One region of the Bradyrhizobium sp. USDA 4502 genome, then DNA from elsewhere that is predicted to be linked to it. Evidence: riboswitches for the same ligand, from Rfam matches in the RefSeq annotation. Region 1 holds a riboswitch; the other holds the start of a gene.
The links. A riboswitch is a leader RNA that binds a small molecule or an ion and turns the genes downstream of it on or off. The one in region 1 is predicted to bind glycine.
Positions count from the first base shown of each region.

Region 2: linked by a shared signal. The riboswitch ahead of ACVW1B_RS19330 (D-amino acid dehydrogenase) and the one ahead of gcvT (glycine cleavage system aminomethyltransferase GcvT) in region 1 are both predicted to bind glycine.

Region 1 is NZ_JBSSGF010000001.1:4,332,972-4,340,773, reverse strand. It holds gene gcvP (aminomethyl-transferring glycine dehydrogenase) at 1-2,159, opposite strand, end outside; gene gcvH (glycine cleavage system protein GcvH) at 2,183-2,548, opposite strand; gene gcvT (glycine cleavage system aminomethyltransferase GcvT) at 2,568-3,713, opposite strand; glycine riboswitch at 3,855-3,943, opposite strand; gene alaS (alanine--tRNA ligase) at 4,146-6,833, shown strand; partial or broken gene ACVW1B_RS20170 (cyclic nucleotide-gated ion channel) at 6,845-7,802, shown strand, end outside.
Region 2 is NZ_JBSSGF010000001.1:4,160,770-4,168,571, reverse strand. It holds gene ACVW1B_RS19335 (ABC transporter permease) at 1-511, opposite strand, end outside; gene ACVW1B_RS19330 (D-amino acid dehydrogenase) at 672-2,030, opposite strand; glycine riboswitch at 2,097-2,211, opposite strand; glycine riboswitch at 2,215-2,321, opposite strand; gene ACVW1B_RS19325 (M20/M25/M40 family metallo-hydrolase) at 2,413-3,543, opposite strand; gene ACVW1B_RS19320 (ABC transporter substrate-binding protein) at 3,809-5,428, shown strand; gene ACVW1B_RS19315 (hypothetical protein) at 5,707-6,027, opposite strand; tRNA gene ACVW1B_RS19310 (tRNA-Leu) at 6,197-6,283, opposite strand; gene ACVW1B_RS19305 (twin-arginine translocation pathway signal) at 6,508-6,942, shown strand; gene ACVW1B_RS19300 (FAD-dependent monooxygenase) at 6,982-7,802, opposite strand, start outside.

The DNA of each region.
Region 1 (7,802 bases):
ACGCCGATCGGGCCCATGCCGGGGCCGCCGCCGCCATGCGGAATGCAGAAGGTCTTGTGCAGGTTGAGATGGCTGACATCGGCGCCGTAATCGCCGGGCCGCGACAGTCCGACCTGCGCGTTCATGTTGGCGCCGTCGAGATAGACCTGGCCGCCATGGGCATGCACGATGTCGCAGATCTCGCGGATATGCTCCTCGAACACGCCGTGGGTCGACGGATAGGTGATCATGACCGCGGCAAGGTTGGCGGAGTGCTTCTCCGCCTTGGCGCGAAGATCATTGACGTCGACGTCGCCGCGCGCATCGCACGCGACGACCACGACCTCCATGCCGACCATCGCAGCCGAGGCCGGATTGGTGCCGTGCGCGGAGGAGGGGATCAGGCACACCTTGCGGTGCGGCTCGCCGCGCGCGAGGTGATAGCAGCGGATCGCCAGCAGCCCGGCATATTCGCCCTGCGCGCCGGAATTCGGCTGCAGCGAGACCGCGTCATAGCCGGTGATGTCGCACAGCCATTGCTCCAGCCGCTTGAACAGCGCGTGATAGCCCTTGGCCTGATCCGCCGGCGCGAACGGATGCAGATTGCCGAACGCCGGCCAGGTCAGCGGGATCATCTCGGTGGTGGCGTTGAGCTTCATCGTGCAAGAGCCGAGCGGGATCATCGCGCGGTCGAGCGCGAGGTCACGATCGCTGAGCTTGCGCATGTAGCGCAGCAGCTCGGTCTCGGAACGATGCGTATTGAACACCGGATGGCTGAGGAAGGCGCTGGTGCGCCGCAGCTCCTTCGGCAGCGCCTCGTGCGCGCCGGCCTCGATCTCGGCATAGCTGAGCTTGCCGCCGAACACGCGCCACACCGCCTCGACCGTCTCCGGCGTCGAGGTCTCGTCGAGCGCGATGCCGAGCGTGGTCGCGCCGATCCGCAGATTGATCCGTTCGGCCTGCGCGCGGGTGACGAGCTCGATCTGCTTGCTACCTGCCTCGACGGTCACGGTATCGAAGAACGCTTCGCTGGTCGGCGCAAAGCCGAGCTTGCGCAGGCCGGCGGCGAGCACGGTGGCGCGACGATGCACGCTGCGTGCGATATGGGTCAGGCCCTCGGGACCGTGATAGACCGCATACATCGAGGCGATCACGGCGAGCAGCACCTGCGCGGTGCAGATGTTCGAGGTCGCCTTCTCGCGGCGGATATGCTGCTCGCGGGTTTGCAGCGCGAGGCGGTAGGCCGGCGCACCGCGCGAATCGACCGAGAGGCCGACGATGCGGCCGGGCAGCGAGCGCTTCAGCGTGTCGCGCACCGCCATGTAGGCGGCGTGCGGTCCGCCATACCCCGTCGGCACGCCGAACCGCTGCGCCGAACCGATCGCGATGTCGGCGCCGAGCTCGCCGGGCGAGGCGAGCAGCGTCAGCGACAGCAGGTCCGCCGCGACGATCGCAAGCGCGCCCTTGGCGCGCAGCGACGCGATCGCAGGCTTAAGGTCGCGTACCGCGCCCGATGTGCCCGGATATTGCAACAGCGCGCCGAGCACATCGGCGTTGTCGAGCTCGGTCAGGGGATCGCCGACCACCAGCGCCCAGCCCAGCGGCGCGGCGCGCGTGCGCATCACCGCCAGCGTCTGCGGATGCACCTCCTTGTCGACGAAGAACACCTTCGCTTTGACCTGCGAGTGGCGCTCGGCGAGCGCCATCGCTTCCGCCGCGGCGGTCGCCTCGTCGAGCAGCGAGGCGTTGGCGACGTCGAGCCCGGTGAGATCGCAGATCATGGTCTGGAAGTTGAACAGCGCCTCGAGCCGGCCCTGGCTGATCTCCGGCTGGTACGGCGTATAGGCGGTGTACCAGGCCGGGTTCTCCAGAATGTTGCGCTGGATCACCGCGGGCAGGATGGTGCCGGAATAGCCCTGGCCGATCAGCGAGGTGAACACCTGGTTCTGCGCGGCGAGCTCGCTCATATGCGCGAGCGCCTCGGTCTCGCTCAGCGCCCGGCCGAGATCGAGCGGCGCCTTCTGCCGGATCGACGCCGGCAGCGTCTCGTTCATCAGCGCCTGCAGGCTCGCGGCGCCGACCGTCTCCAGCATCGCGTTGACGTCGCGCGGCGACGGTCCGATGTGGCGGCGCACGAAATCGGTGGCGGCTTCGTTGATCGGCTTGAAGGGCGCGTTCATGACGTGATCCTCGGGGTGATCCTTTAGGCGGTGTGCGCGGCGTAGGCGGCCTCGTCCATCAGGCCGCCGAGCTCGCCCTTGTCGGCAATCTTCAGCTTGAAGAACCAGGCCTTGCCGCCGGCGTCGGAATTGACCAGCGCGGGCTCGGCGGCGAGCGCGTCGTTGACCTCGACCACCTCGCCGGCGATCGGCGCGTAGACGTCGGAAGCGGCCTTGACGGATTCGACGACAGCGGCGGCCTCGGCCTTCTTCAGGCTGCGGCCGACCTTGGGCAGTTCGACGAACACGACGTCGCCGAGCTGCGACTGCGCATAGTCGGTGATCCCGATCGTGGCGACGTCGCCCTCGATGCGGAGCCATTCGTGGTCGGACGTGTACAGCGTCGTCATGGGGTCGATCCTTTGGCGTTCAGCGTTTGTAGGTATTGGGGACGAAGGGCGTAGCGGCGACTTTCAGCGGCAGCCGCTGGCCGCGCACTTCGGCGAAAACGGTGGTGCCGACGGCGGAAAGGGCCGTGGGCAGGTAGCCCATCGCAACCGGCGCATTGAGGCTCGGGCCGAAGCCGCCCGAGGTCACCTTGCCGATCTGCTCGGTCGAGCCGGCATCGGCGAACAGCGCGGCGCCTTCGCGCACCGGTGCGCGGCCGTCAGGCTTCAGGCCGACCCGTCGGCGCGCAGCGCCATCTGCGAATTGCGCGAGAATTTTGTCGGCGCCGGGGAAGCCGCCGGCGCGGGCGCCGCCGCTGCGGCGAACCTTCTGCACCGACCATTCCAGCGCGCCTTCGACCGGCGTCGTCGTGGTGTCGATGTCATGGCCATAGAGGCACAGCCCGGCTTCGAGCCGCAGGCTGTCGCGCGCGCCGAGCCCGATCGGCAACACGTCGGGATTGTCGAGCAGCGCGGTGACCAGGGCTTCCACCTTGTCTGCGGGCACCGAGATCTCAAAGCCGTCCTCGCCGGTATAGCCGGAGCGCGAGACGAAGCAGTCGACGTCGCCGACGCCGCGCGGACCGGCATCCATGAATTTCATCGAACTGACATCCGCACAAAGATTCGCCAGCGCCGATTCGGCTTTCGGGCCCTGCAGCGCGATCAGCGCGCGGTCGGCCAGCGAGATGATCTCGCAGGCGTCGGAGAGATGCGCGCGGAGATGCGCCTCGTCCTCGGCCTTGCAGGCGGCGTTGACCACCAGGAACAGGTGATCGCCGAAATTCGCCACCATCAGGTCGTCGAGCAGGCCACCGTCATTGTTAGTGAATTGCGCGTAGCGCTGCCGTCCCGGCGCGATACCGACGATGTCCTGCGGCACCAGTTTTTCCAGCGCGAGCGCGGCATCCGCGACCTTGCCAGATTTGGCCCTCAGCACGAGCTGGCCCATGTGCGACACATCGAACAGGCCGGCTTCCTTGCGGGTGTGCAGGTGCTCCTTCAGCACGCCGGCCGCGTATTGCACCGGCATGTCATAGCCGGCGAACGGCACCATCTTGGCGCCGCGCGCAAGGTGCAGCGCGTGCAGCGGGGTCTGTTTCAGCGGGGAGGTTTCGCGCGCAAGCATCACAGGGCCCTCGCGGTTCCCGCCGGGGACCTATTTCCCCTTGAGAAACCTGCAGAAAGCCCCATCTGTCGCTGTGCCTGAGAGTATTATCCCGTCGGCGGACGCATCGGGGCGAACCCCAGCGTCTCTTTCCAGATGTCAGACGTCACGCGGTCCTTTTGCCTGAGAGTTTCCGGGGCGGTTGCTCCTTCGGCGCCGGCGGTAAGGCCGGTCTCTCCCGACGTGACTAGGTATAGGTAGGTAGAAAACACGGCGCCACCAAGACTGTCAACGCAGCTGCAGCAACTATCCAATGGGCTTTGTGCTGCCGCGGCAAGCCCATGATCCGCCTGCACAGTTTCTGGACACCGCAGCTGGCAATGTCTAAAAGCGTTCGGCCGGAAAATGACGCCTTTTTGCGGCTGGCCGGCCCCTTTTTCCGATTGGATGAACATGAGCAGCGTCAACGACATCAGGTCGACATTTCTGAACTTCTTCAAGGAGAACGGGCACGAGATCGTGGCCTCGTCGCCGCTGGTTCCGCGCAACGACCCGACCTTGATGTTCACCAATGCCGGCATGGTGCAGTTCAAGAACGTCTTCACCGGCGTCGAGAAGCGCGGCTACCAGCGCGCCACGACGTCGCAGAAGTGCGTGCGCGCCGGCGGCAAGCATAACGACCTCGACAATGTCGGCTACACCGCGCGCCATCTCACCTTCTTCGAGATGCTCGGCAACTTCTCGTTCGGCGATTACTTCAAGGAGCGCGCGATCGAGCTCGCCTGGAATCTGATCACCAAGGATTTCGGGCTGAAGAAGGACAAGCTGCTGGTCACCGTCTACCACACCGACGACGAGGCGGCCGGCTACTGGAAGAAGATCGCGGGCTTCTCGGACGACCGCATCATCCGCATCCCGACCTCGGACAATTTCTGGGCGATGGGCGACACCGGCCCGTGCGGACCGTGCTCCGAAATCTTCATCGACCGCGGCGAGCACATCTGGGGCGGCCCTCCGGGCAGCCCGGATGAGGATGGCGATCGCTTCCTCGAATTCTGGAACCTGGTGTTCATGCAGTACGAGCAGGTGACGAAGGAGGAGCGCGTAGCGCTGCCGCGTCCCTCGATCGACACCGGCATGGGGCTCGAGCGCATGGCCTGCATCCTGCAGGGCGTCGAGAGCGTGTTCGAGACCGATCTGTTCCGCAATCTGATCGATGCCGCCGCGTCTACCCTCGGGCACGGTCCGAACGAGCAGAACGTTGGGTCGTATCGGGTGATCGCGGACCATCTGCGCTCGTCCGCGTTCCTGATCACCGACGGCGTGCTGCCGTCGAACGAGGGCCGCGGCTACGTGCTGCGCCGGATCATGCGCCGCGCGATGCGCCATGCACAGCTCTTGGGCGCGAGCGAGCCGCTGATGCATCGCCTGGTCTGGGCGCTGGTCCGCGAGATGGGCCAGGCCTATCCGGATCTGGTCCGTGCGGAGAAGCTGATCGAGGAGACGCTGCGGCTGGAGGAGACGCGCTTCCGCAAGACGCTGGCGCGCGGCCTGTCGATCCTCGACGAGAAGAGCGCCGGCCTCAAGAAGGGCGACATGTTCGACGGCGACACCGCGTTCACGCTGTACGACACCTACGGCTTCCCGCTCGATCTGACGCAGGACGCGCTGAAGTCGCGCGGCATCAGCGTCGACCAGGCGTCGTTCACCGACGCGATGGAGCGGCAGCGCGTCAAGGCGCGTGCCTCGTGGGCGGGCTCGGGCGAGGCGGCGAGCGAGGCGATCTGGTTCCCGCTGCGCGAGAAGCTCGGTGCGACCGAATTCCTCGGCTACGAGACCGAGAGCGCGGAAGGCGCGGTGACGGCGCTGATCAAGGACGGCGCCGAGGTCGAGAGCCTGAAGGCCGGCGAGAGCGGCGCGATCGTGCTGAACCAGACCCCGTTCTACGGCGAGTCCGGCGGCCAGGTCGGCGACACCGGCGTGCTGACCGGGGAGGGCGTCAAGTTCCGCGTCACCGACACGCAGAAGAAGGCCGGCGATCTGTTCGTGCATCTCGGCACGGTGGAGCAGGGCACGCTCGGCGTCGGCACCACATTGCAGCTCGAGGTCGATCACACCAGGCGCTCGTCGATCCGCGCCAACCATTCGGCGACGCATCTGCTGCACGAGGCGCTGCGCCAGGTGCTCGGCGATCACATCGCGCAGCGCGGCTCGCTGGTCACGCCGGACCGGCTGCGCTTCGACTTCGTGCATCCGAAGCAGATCACGCCGGAAGAGCTCGCCCGGATCGAGGACATCGCCAACGATGTCGTGCTGGAGAATGACGAGGTCACGACCCGGGTCATGGGCGTCGACGATGCCCGCGAGGCCGGCGCCCGCGCGCTGTTCGGCGAGAAATACGGCGACGAGGTTCGCGTCGTGTCGATGGGCAAGGGCGCCCGCGATCACGGCCAGAACGCGCTTGGCTGGTCGGTCGAGCTCTGCGGCGGCACCCATGTCCGCCGCACCGGTGACATCGGCATGATTTCCGTGACCAGCGAGGGCGCGGTCGCGTCCGGCGTGCGCCGTATCGAGGCGCTGACCGGGCATCATGCGCGCAAGCACGCCAACGACACCATCGCGCTGGCCAAGACCGCGGCGCTGGAGCTGCGCACCACGATCGACGACGTGCCGGCGCGCATCACAGCTCTGATGGAAGAGCGCAAGAAGCTCGAGCGCGATTTGTCCGACGCCCGCAAGAAGCTCGCGATGGGCGGCGGCGGTGCGTCGAACGGCGCCGCCTCAGCCGTTCGCGAGGTCGGCAATGTCAAGCTGCTGGCGCGCGCGGTCGAGGGCGTCGAGACCAAGGATCTCAAGAGTCTCGTCGACGACGGCAAGAAGCAGATCGGCTCGGGCGTGGTCGCGATCGTTGGCGTCACCGAGGACGGCAAGGCCGGCATCGTGGTCGGCGTCACCGCCGATCTGACCGCGCGGTTCAACGCGGTCGAGCTCGTGCGCAAGGGCTCCGAGGTGCTCGGCGGCAAGGGCGGCGGCGGCCGGCCCGACATGGCGCAGGCCGGCGGGCCCGACGGCGCCAAGGCCGACGCCGCGCTGTCGGCGATCGAACAGGCCATGACTCAACAGGCATCGGCCGGCGCCTGACGGAGAGGTTGATCGTGGCGACGGCTCCGCTCAAGCCCACGATCAGCGATCCCGGGCTGCGCGACCGTCTCTACGAGCTGCTCGAACGCGATGATCTGCCGCATTCGGGCGGCTTGCGCTTTGCCCGGGTCATCGTCGCCATCATCGCCGTCGATGTGCTGGCGGCGATCCTGGCCTCCGTGCCCGAGATCGACGCGCAGTTCGGCTGGCTGCTGACGACCATCGAGATCGCGGCGGTCATCGCCTTCGCGCTGGAATATGCCGCGCGGCTCTGGAGCGTGGTCGGCCACTCGCTGCGCGACATGACGCCGGCGCGGGCGCGGCTGGAATACGCCTTCTCGGCGCTCGGCGTGATCGACCTGCTGGCCTTCCTGCCGTCGGCCGTCGCGCTTGCGACCGGCGACAAGACCGCGCTGGTGCTGTTCGGCATGCTGCCGTTCCTCAAGCTGGTGCGCTATTCGACCGCGATGCGCTCGCTGCTGGCGGCGCTACATGCCGAGCGGCGCACGCTGTTCGGCTGCGTGGTGATCCTGACCGGCGCCGTGCTGCTGTTTGCCTCGCTGCTCTATGCCATCGAGCACAGGGTGCAGCCGGACAAGTTCGGCACCATGCCGCAGGCGATGTGGTGGGCGATCGTGACGCTCGGCACCGTCGGTTACGGCGACGTCGTCCCGATTACGCCGCTCGGCCGGACCGTCACGGTGGTCGCGATCGTGGTCGGCTTCGCGATGATCGCGCTGCCGGTCGCGATCATCTCGACCGCGACCGACGAGGTCCGGCGCCGCGACTTCGTCGTGACCTGGGGCATGCTGGCGCGGGTGCCGCTGTTCTCACATCTTGGCGCTGCCGATATTTCCGACATCATGCGCTTGCTGCGGTCGCAGACCATCGAGGCCGGCGAGGTCTTGGTGCGGCGCGGCGATGCGGCGTCATCGATGTATTTCATCACCGCGGGCGAGGTCGAGATCG
Region 2 (7,802 bases), 170 kb from region 1:
AGATGCTCTTGAAGCCCTGTACCGGAACCCAGCGCAGATCAATCGCAAAGATCTGGATCAGCACATAGCCGATGACGAACACCGGCACCGAGAAGCCGAGCACGGAAAGCCCCATCACGAAGCGGTCGATCCAGGTGCCGTGCTTCCACGCCGCGATCACGCCGAGGGGCACCGCCACCAGGATCGAGAGGATGATGGTGGCCAGCGCGACCGAGATCGAGGGCTCGAGGCGCGGGACGATCATTTCGAGGATCGGCTTGTTCGAGATCAGGGAGACGCCGAGGTCGCCGTGCAGCAACTTGGCGATCCAGGTGTAGAACTGGATGTAGATCGGCTCGTTCAGACCAAGCGAGGTCCGAATGCGTTCGAGCTGTTCGGGCGTCGCGTTGTCGCCGGCGAGGATGGCGGCCGGGTCGCCCGGCGTCAGCCGCAGCAACAGGAACACGAACAGAGCCACCACGCCCATCACGGGAATGGCGGCGAGGATGCGGCGAAGCAGATATCCGAGCAAATTTGATCCGTTGGGTTGTGGTCGATGAAGTCCCCAGCGGGACCGTTGCACACCAGACCGTAGCACAGATGGTAGCAGACTCACGGTAGAACTTGAGCAAGTCCCATGCCATCGGTGCTGCGGATTTTGCGGTGCAGCTAATCAGTCCTGTTGGCCGCGATTATTCCTCCGGTGAAGTTCGAAGCAGTCCACTGGAAGGTGGATTGATTTCAGCTTTGCGCGCGTCGGCGGGCACATCGAGCCCGGCGCCGAACGACGGCGCCATCGGCGGCGTGTCGAGGTCGCGCCAATCGTCGATCGCCTGGGCCACCATCTGCGCCGTCGCCGCCGACAGCGTCCAGCCGAGATGACCGTGGCCCGTATTGTAGAACACGCCCGGAATCCGTCCGGCGCGAACCACCGGCATCATGTTCGGCATCATCGGGCGCAGGCCCGCCCATGGCACGACTTTCGACGTATCGATCTCCGGGAAATGATGCCGCACCCAGTCCACCAGCGGTTGAATGCGATCGGCGCGAATGTCGCGGTTGAAGCCGTTGAACTCGGCGGTGCCGGCGACGCGGAAGCGGTCGGCGCCGAGCCGGCTGGTGACGATCTTCGCAGCTTCATCGAGCAGGCTGACGGTTGGGGCGGCATTCCGGCTTTGCGGCGCATCGAGCTGCACAGTGATCGAATAGCCCTTCACCGGATAGACATTGACGCGGTCGTTGAGCAGGCTGGCGAAGTGGCGGCTCGCCACGCCGGCGCAAATCACGATCCCGTCCGCCTGTAGCTGCTGTCGCGTCGCGACCGCAGCATCATGTGAAGCAGCTTCGTTCCAGCCGATGCGGAAGCCGTCATCGCCGTGTGCGATCGTGTCGACGTCGGCTTCATGGACGAAGCTCGCGCCACGGCGGATGCAGGCGTCGGCAAGCCCACGCGTGAATTTGTGAATATCGCCGGTCGCGTCGGACGGCGTGAAGAAGCCGCCATAGCAGGTTGTCTGCAGCGCGGGTTCGATGACGCGGATCTCGTCCGGGGTCACCGGCCGGCGGTCGAGCCCGCCTTGCTGCAGCAGCGTGTTGACCTTGAGGCCGGCTTCGAAGCCGGCCCTGTCGTGATAGACGTGCAGGATGCCGCGGCGTTCGAGATCGAAGGCGATGTTTTCGCGCTCTGCGATCGAGAACAGATGCTTGCGCGCTTCGATGGCGAGCTTCGTGGTCTCGATGGTGTTGCCGCGATAGCGCGTGATGTGGCCGACGAACTCGCTGATCCAGGAATATTTGTGCCAGCTCGGCTTCGGGTTCATCAGCAGCGGGGCGTCGCTTCTGAGCATCCAGCGCAGCCCCTTCAGGATGGTCGCAGCACTGTTCCAGACTTCGGCGTTGCTGGCGGAAAGCTGTCCGCCATTGGCGAACGAAGTTTCCATCGCGGCGTAGCGATGCCTGTCAAGGACAGTCACCTTGTAGCCGCGTTCAAGCAGGGCATAGGCCGTCGTTACGCCGGTGATGCCGGCGCCGATAATCGCGATATGTGGCATGATGGTTGTCAGGCTCCCGTGGGTTAGAGTCGCCGAACCACCGGTCAAACCGGCATTCGGCGCCCCATCTGTCACGGTACCTGAGAGCTTGATCCGCATCGGGCTGTGGCCAGAAGCGAACTATCCCCTTCGGTGGACGTCATGGCCCTTGATGTGCGGCCATGTTCGTCTCTCTCCAGATCGTCCTGACGATACAGTCCTTTTGCCTGAGAGTTTCCGGGGCGGTTGCTCCGTCGGCGCCGAAGCCAACAACACGAATGTTGTCGCTTCGATCTCTCCCGCATCGTCGCGTTGGACGGCCGGACCGTAGGCGAAGCCTTAAAAATGGACAAGGCTAAATTTCGATCCGGCAGTGCCAACGTGTTGTGCAGTGCAATCGATGTCAGTCCAGCGTCGCCAGCAGTGCCGCCATCAGGCGGCCGCGTTCGGCGAGGCTGTCGACCTCGATGTGCTCGTTGAGCGTATGTGCATCGGCGCCGCGAACGCCGAGGCCGTCGAGCGTGGGGATGCCCATCGCGCCGGTGAAGTTGCCGTCCGAGCCGCCGCCGGCGCTGCCGTGCGGCAGATCGAGACCCATCGCTGCAGCAAGGCCTTTTGCCTTTTCATAGAGCGCCATGGTGCCCGCATCGGGCTCCCACACCGGGCGGGTGACGCCGCGCGTCACCTTGAAGGTCACGTCGTTGGCGGTGCCCGACAGTGCCAGCATGCGCTCGACGCCACGGTCGAGATCGGCCTGGCGCTTGGCCATGCTGAGCGCTTCGCCGGTGCAGGTCGTTGCGACGCAATTGACCCACTGGCCGCCATGCACGATGCCGACCGAGAAGGTGCAGTCCTCGGTGGTCATGCCGTCGATGGCGATGATCTGCCGCGCCATCTCGCGGATCGCGGAGCGGCCGGAAGACAGCGTTGCGCCGGCATGGCTGGGCTTGCCGGTGGCTTCCAGGTTGAAGCGCGCGATCGCATAGCGGCCGGTGACGACGCCGTTGTTTGGACGGCCGGGCTCCGGCACCAACACATATTTGTTGCGCGCGGCTTCCGCCTCGATGATGTCGCGCGTCGACGGCGTGCCCACCTCTTCGTCGGGGGTGAACAGCACGGTGATCGGCAGCGGAGTCGTGAAAGAGGCGCGCGCCAATTGCCTGATCGCCTCGATCGACAGGTAGTTGCCGCCCTTCATGTCGAAGATGCCCGGCCCGAAGCACTTGTTGCCTTCGCGCCGCCACTTCAGGTTCTCGATGGTGCCGACGGGGTGAACGGTGTCCAGATGGCCGGCGATCAGGATGCCGGGCTGGCCTTGTTTCGGATGGGGAAAACGGGCGCGGACGCAGCCCGCGAAGCCCTGGCGTCCGGCGATGCGCTCGATCGTCGCACCCATGATCGCCATCTCGCGGGCGGCGAGATCGAGCATGCGTTCGACCGCGGCGGCGTCCCAGGTCGGGCTTTCGCATTCCACCCAGCTGCGCAGGCCCTGCAGCATCGTTTCGGAATCAAAGGGGAGATTGGCGGGGTTCATCGTTGTTCTCTCTTGTTGTTCTGACGGCGCCGGCATCGCGCGCGCGTTACGAAAATCTCAGCCGACGATTTTGTAAAGCCAAAATCTGGCGCGCGGCCTCATTCGTTTGTGTACGTCCGATGCGACCTGAAACCGATTGACGCGCTTGGCGCTTGGTGCAAGTCTCGATTTCACAAGCCATACAGCATGTTAGTTCGCCTAAATAGCGAACCACATGCATAACGAATAAGCCGGCTTTGACCAGTTACACGTCAGGAGAGATTGCATGTTCCCTATCTCGCGTTGGAAACACCGCACGCTAGCGGCCGCGTTGACGGCGCTCGCGCTGTCGTTCGCGCCGCAGGAATTGTCATTCGCGCCGCAGGCGATGGCCGCGGGCAAGACCATCACCGCGGTGATGCACTCGGATCTGCGCGTCATCGATCCGATCATGACCACGGCCTACATCACCCGCGATCATGGCTACATGATCTATGACACGCTGCTGGCGACGGATTCCAATTTCAAGATCCAGCCGCAGATGGCGGACTGGAAGGTTTCCGACGACAAGCTGACCTACACGTTCACACTGCGCGACGGTCTGAAGTGGCACGACGGCGCGCCGGTCACCGCGGAAGACTGCGTCGCCTCGCTGCAGCGTTGGGGCAAGGTCGACGGCATGGGCCAGAAGCTGATGGACTTCGTCGCGAGCCTGGAGGCGACCGACGCCAAGACCATCACGCTGAAGCTGAAGGAACCCTACGGCCTCGTGCTGGAATCGATCGGCAAGCCGTCATCGCGCGTGCCGTTCATGATGCCGAAGCGTCTGGCCGAGACGCCGCCGGACAAGCCGATCCCGGAACAGATCGGCTCCGGACCGTTCAAATTCGTGCAGGCGGAATTCCAGCCGGGCGTGAAGGCGGTCTATGAGAAGAACAAGGACTACGTGCCGCGCAAGGAGCCGGCGAGCTGGACCGCGGGCGGCAAGGTCGTCAAGGTCGACCGCGTCGAGTGGGTCACGATGGCCGATGCGCAGACCGCGGTGAACGCGTTGCAATCCGGCGACATCGATTTCATGGAGAACCTTCCGTTCGACATGCTGCCGGTGCTCGAAGCCAATCCGGATCTCAAGATCGACGTCCTCAACAAGTTCGGCTTCCAGACCCTCGGACGCATGAACTTTCTCTATCCGCCGTTCGACAATCCGAAGGTGCGCCGGGCTGCGTTCCTGGCGATGAACCAGAAGGACGTGCTCGACGCGCTGGTCGGCAACGCCAAGTACCAGAGGGTCTGCGGCGCCTTCTTCGTCTGCGGCACGCCGCTCGAGACCGACGTCGGGGCCGAAACGCTGGTGAAGGGCAACGGCCTGGCGGAAGCCAAGAAGGCGCTTGCCGCATCCGGCTATGACGGCACCCCCGTGGTGATTATGGCGCCGGGCGACGTCACGACGCTGAAGGCGCAGCCGGTCGTGGCTGCGCAGCAGTTGCGCGAGGCCGGCTTCAAGGTCGACCTGCAGGCCACCGACTGGCAGACCGTGGTGACCCGCCGCGCCAGCCAGAAGCCGCCGAAGGAAGGCGGCTGGAACATGTTCTTCACCAACTGGGTCGCGGCCGACGTCTCCGATCCGATCGTCAACGCGTCGATCACCGGTCGCGGCAAGAATGGCGGCTGGTTCGGCTGGGCCGAAGACCCGAAGATCGAGGAGCTGCGTGACAAGTTCGCGCGCGCCGGCTCGGCTGAGGAAAAGAAGAAGATCGCCGCGGAAATCCAGACCGAGGCCTACGATCAGGTGATCTACGTTCCGCTCGGCCAGTACACCATTCCGAGCGCATGGCGGAAGTCGCTGACCGGTGTGCTCGACGGCCCGGCAACGCCGATCTTCTGGAATATCGACAAGTCCGAGTAAGCTTGCGGCTTGACGCAAAACAAATGGCCGGGACTTGTCCCGGCCATTTTTCTTTTTCGCGCTGTCGCGTGTCAGGTGTGGCTGTCGCGGAGCTGCTCCAGTCCGTCGCTGAGCGGTGGTCCGCCTTGTGGTGCGTGCTGCGGCGGGGAGGGGCGCTCCTTGCGCTGATCGGGTTGGTCGGTTGCGCGCTGCGCGGATGGATCGTCGTTCGGCATCGTCATGCTCCAATTGCGGCATGACAACGAATACGCAGGGTGCGAGTTCCGAACCGGCGACCGCTAATCGCCGTGGTCTGGTCTCATGCTGCTCGGGCTCGACAAGCTCGTGAGCTGTGTCTGTCCGATGCCGGTTCCGCTCATCCAGACCACCGCTCCAGCGGCAAACGCGAGCAGTCCGTACACCATGATCGCGCCGCGGATCCATCGCCGGTAGATCGCGCGGTCGTCGGGCGCAGCGTCGCGGAAATTCTGGGCATCGAGCCCGTTGCTGCAATGAGCCGCATCGTCGCAGTGTTCGAGAGTAAAGGCACCATGATCGCGCGCCGTTTCGCTGGTAATCCGATTGCAGTTTGCAATCCGATTGCGCTTCGCAATCTCCATCGCCGATCTCCGACAAAAATTGATTTCGAAATGCAACAGCCGCGAAAATGCGCGGCCGGAATTTCCAATGCGGGCAAGACTACGACAGACAGCGACCGCGGCGTGTGAACTGCGCCACAGCCGGAAAACACGACGCTGGCCCGCTCGGGTGCGCGTGGCATGCGAAGGTTGGTGCGGGCGGTGGGACTCGAACCCACACGACGTTGCCATCGAGGGATTTTAAGTCCCTTGCGTCTACCAGTTCCGCCACGTCCGCGTTGCGCCAGGCGCGCCGATTTCTAGCGCGTTTGGGCGCCGAGTGGAATTGTCATTATCCGGTGCTAACAGGTGAGCTTTCAAAGGCTTAAGCGGCGGCCCGCAATTCCATTTGCCTCGGCGGCCGGGCATTGGGATAAGCAGCGCGCCGCCGCGATTGAGCCTCAATCCGGACACCGGTGGCTGCTTTAGGCAATCTCAACACTGTCCGGTTAAGAAAGCTGAATGTCCGTTCGTTTCCCACGCCGCCTGAAGCTGTCGCGCGCGGCGGCCGTCATCGCGCTGTTCGCCTCGGCCGCGGGCGTTTCCGGCTGCGCGCAGATCGGCGACACCGTGCCGTCGGCATTCGCCGATCCCGCCAAGTACGAGCTTTATGATTGCAAGCAGCTCGAGAACGAGCGCAGCAATCTCAAGACCCGCGCGGCGGATCAGGAAAAATTGATGGCCAAGGCGGAGACCGGCGTCGGCGGTACTGTCGTCTCCGAGATGGTCTATCGCAACGAGCTGATCTCGATCCACTCCCAGCAGAAGCTGGCGGATGAGGCCTGGCGCAAGGGCAAGTGCCATGAAAGCCCGCCGGACACGCCTGCGGCCGCTGCCCCCGCTACCCCCACGCCGGCGGCGAAGGGCCCGCGCGCGCCACGGGGCCTCGTCCACTAAGCCGGCGTTTCCAGACGGGTCGGTCGTGATTGGCCGAGCTCAGGCGCGCCAGTCGTAAATCCAGTCCTGCCGCGCCAGCATGCGCTCCGGACCGATGGCGCGGATCGCCAGATCGCGCGCGATCGCCGCGGGCCCACGCAAATGATAGATGCGGCCCTGCTGTCGCGCCAGGCGCTGCACTTTCAGCACGCGCCCGCGCCGCACCCGTGCGTAGCGCTTCAACGCGGCGGGAATGCCCGCGGTGTTTTCCCCGGTGCTGTCGCTCAAGGCCTTGGCGAGCACGGCCGCATCCTCGATCGCCATGCCGGCGCCTTGGGCGGCAAACGGCAGCATCGCATGCGCGGCATCGCCGAGCAGCGTCACCGCGCCTTCGCTCCAGCGGCCGATGTCGGGCAGGGTGAACAGCGCCCATTTGCGCCAGCCGTCGACCGCGCCGATCAGCATCCGCGCTGTAGTGGGCCAGCGCGCGGTGGCGAATGCAGCCTTGATCTCGTCGATGTCGCCGGGCTCGCTCCAGCCCGGCCGGTTCCAGGTGCCCGATACGATCGCGACCACGTTGATCTGGCGTCCGGCCGAGATGGGATAGGCGACGAGATGCGCGTCCGGTCCCATCCAGAGCTGCACGCGCGGTGCGGTGTATTCACGCGGCAGGGCGGTGGCGTCCAGCGTGCCGCGCCAGGCGATCAGGCCGGAGAATTGCGGCTGCACATCCGGAAACAAATGCCCGCGCACCGACGACCAGATGCCGTCGGCGCCGATCAGCGCGACGGCCAATTCCTCCTGCCGTGAATTGCCGCGGCGTTGGACGACGGTGAGGCCTCGCGCATGCTTGGTCACATCCTCGAACTGGCAGCCGAGCC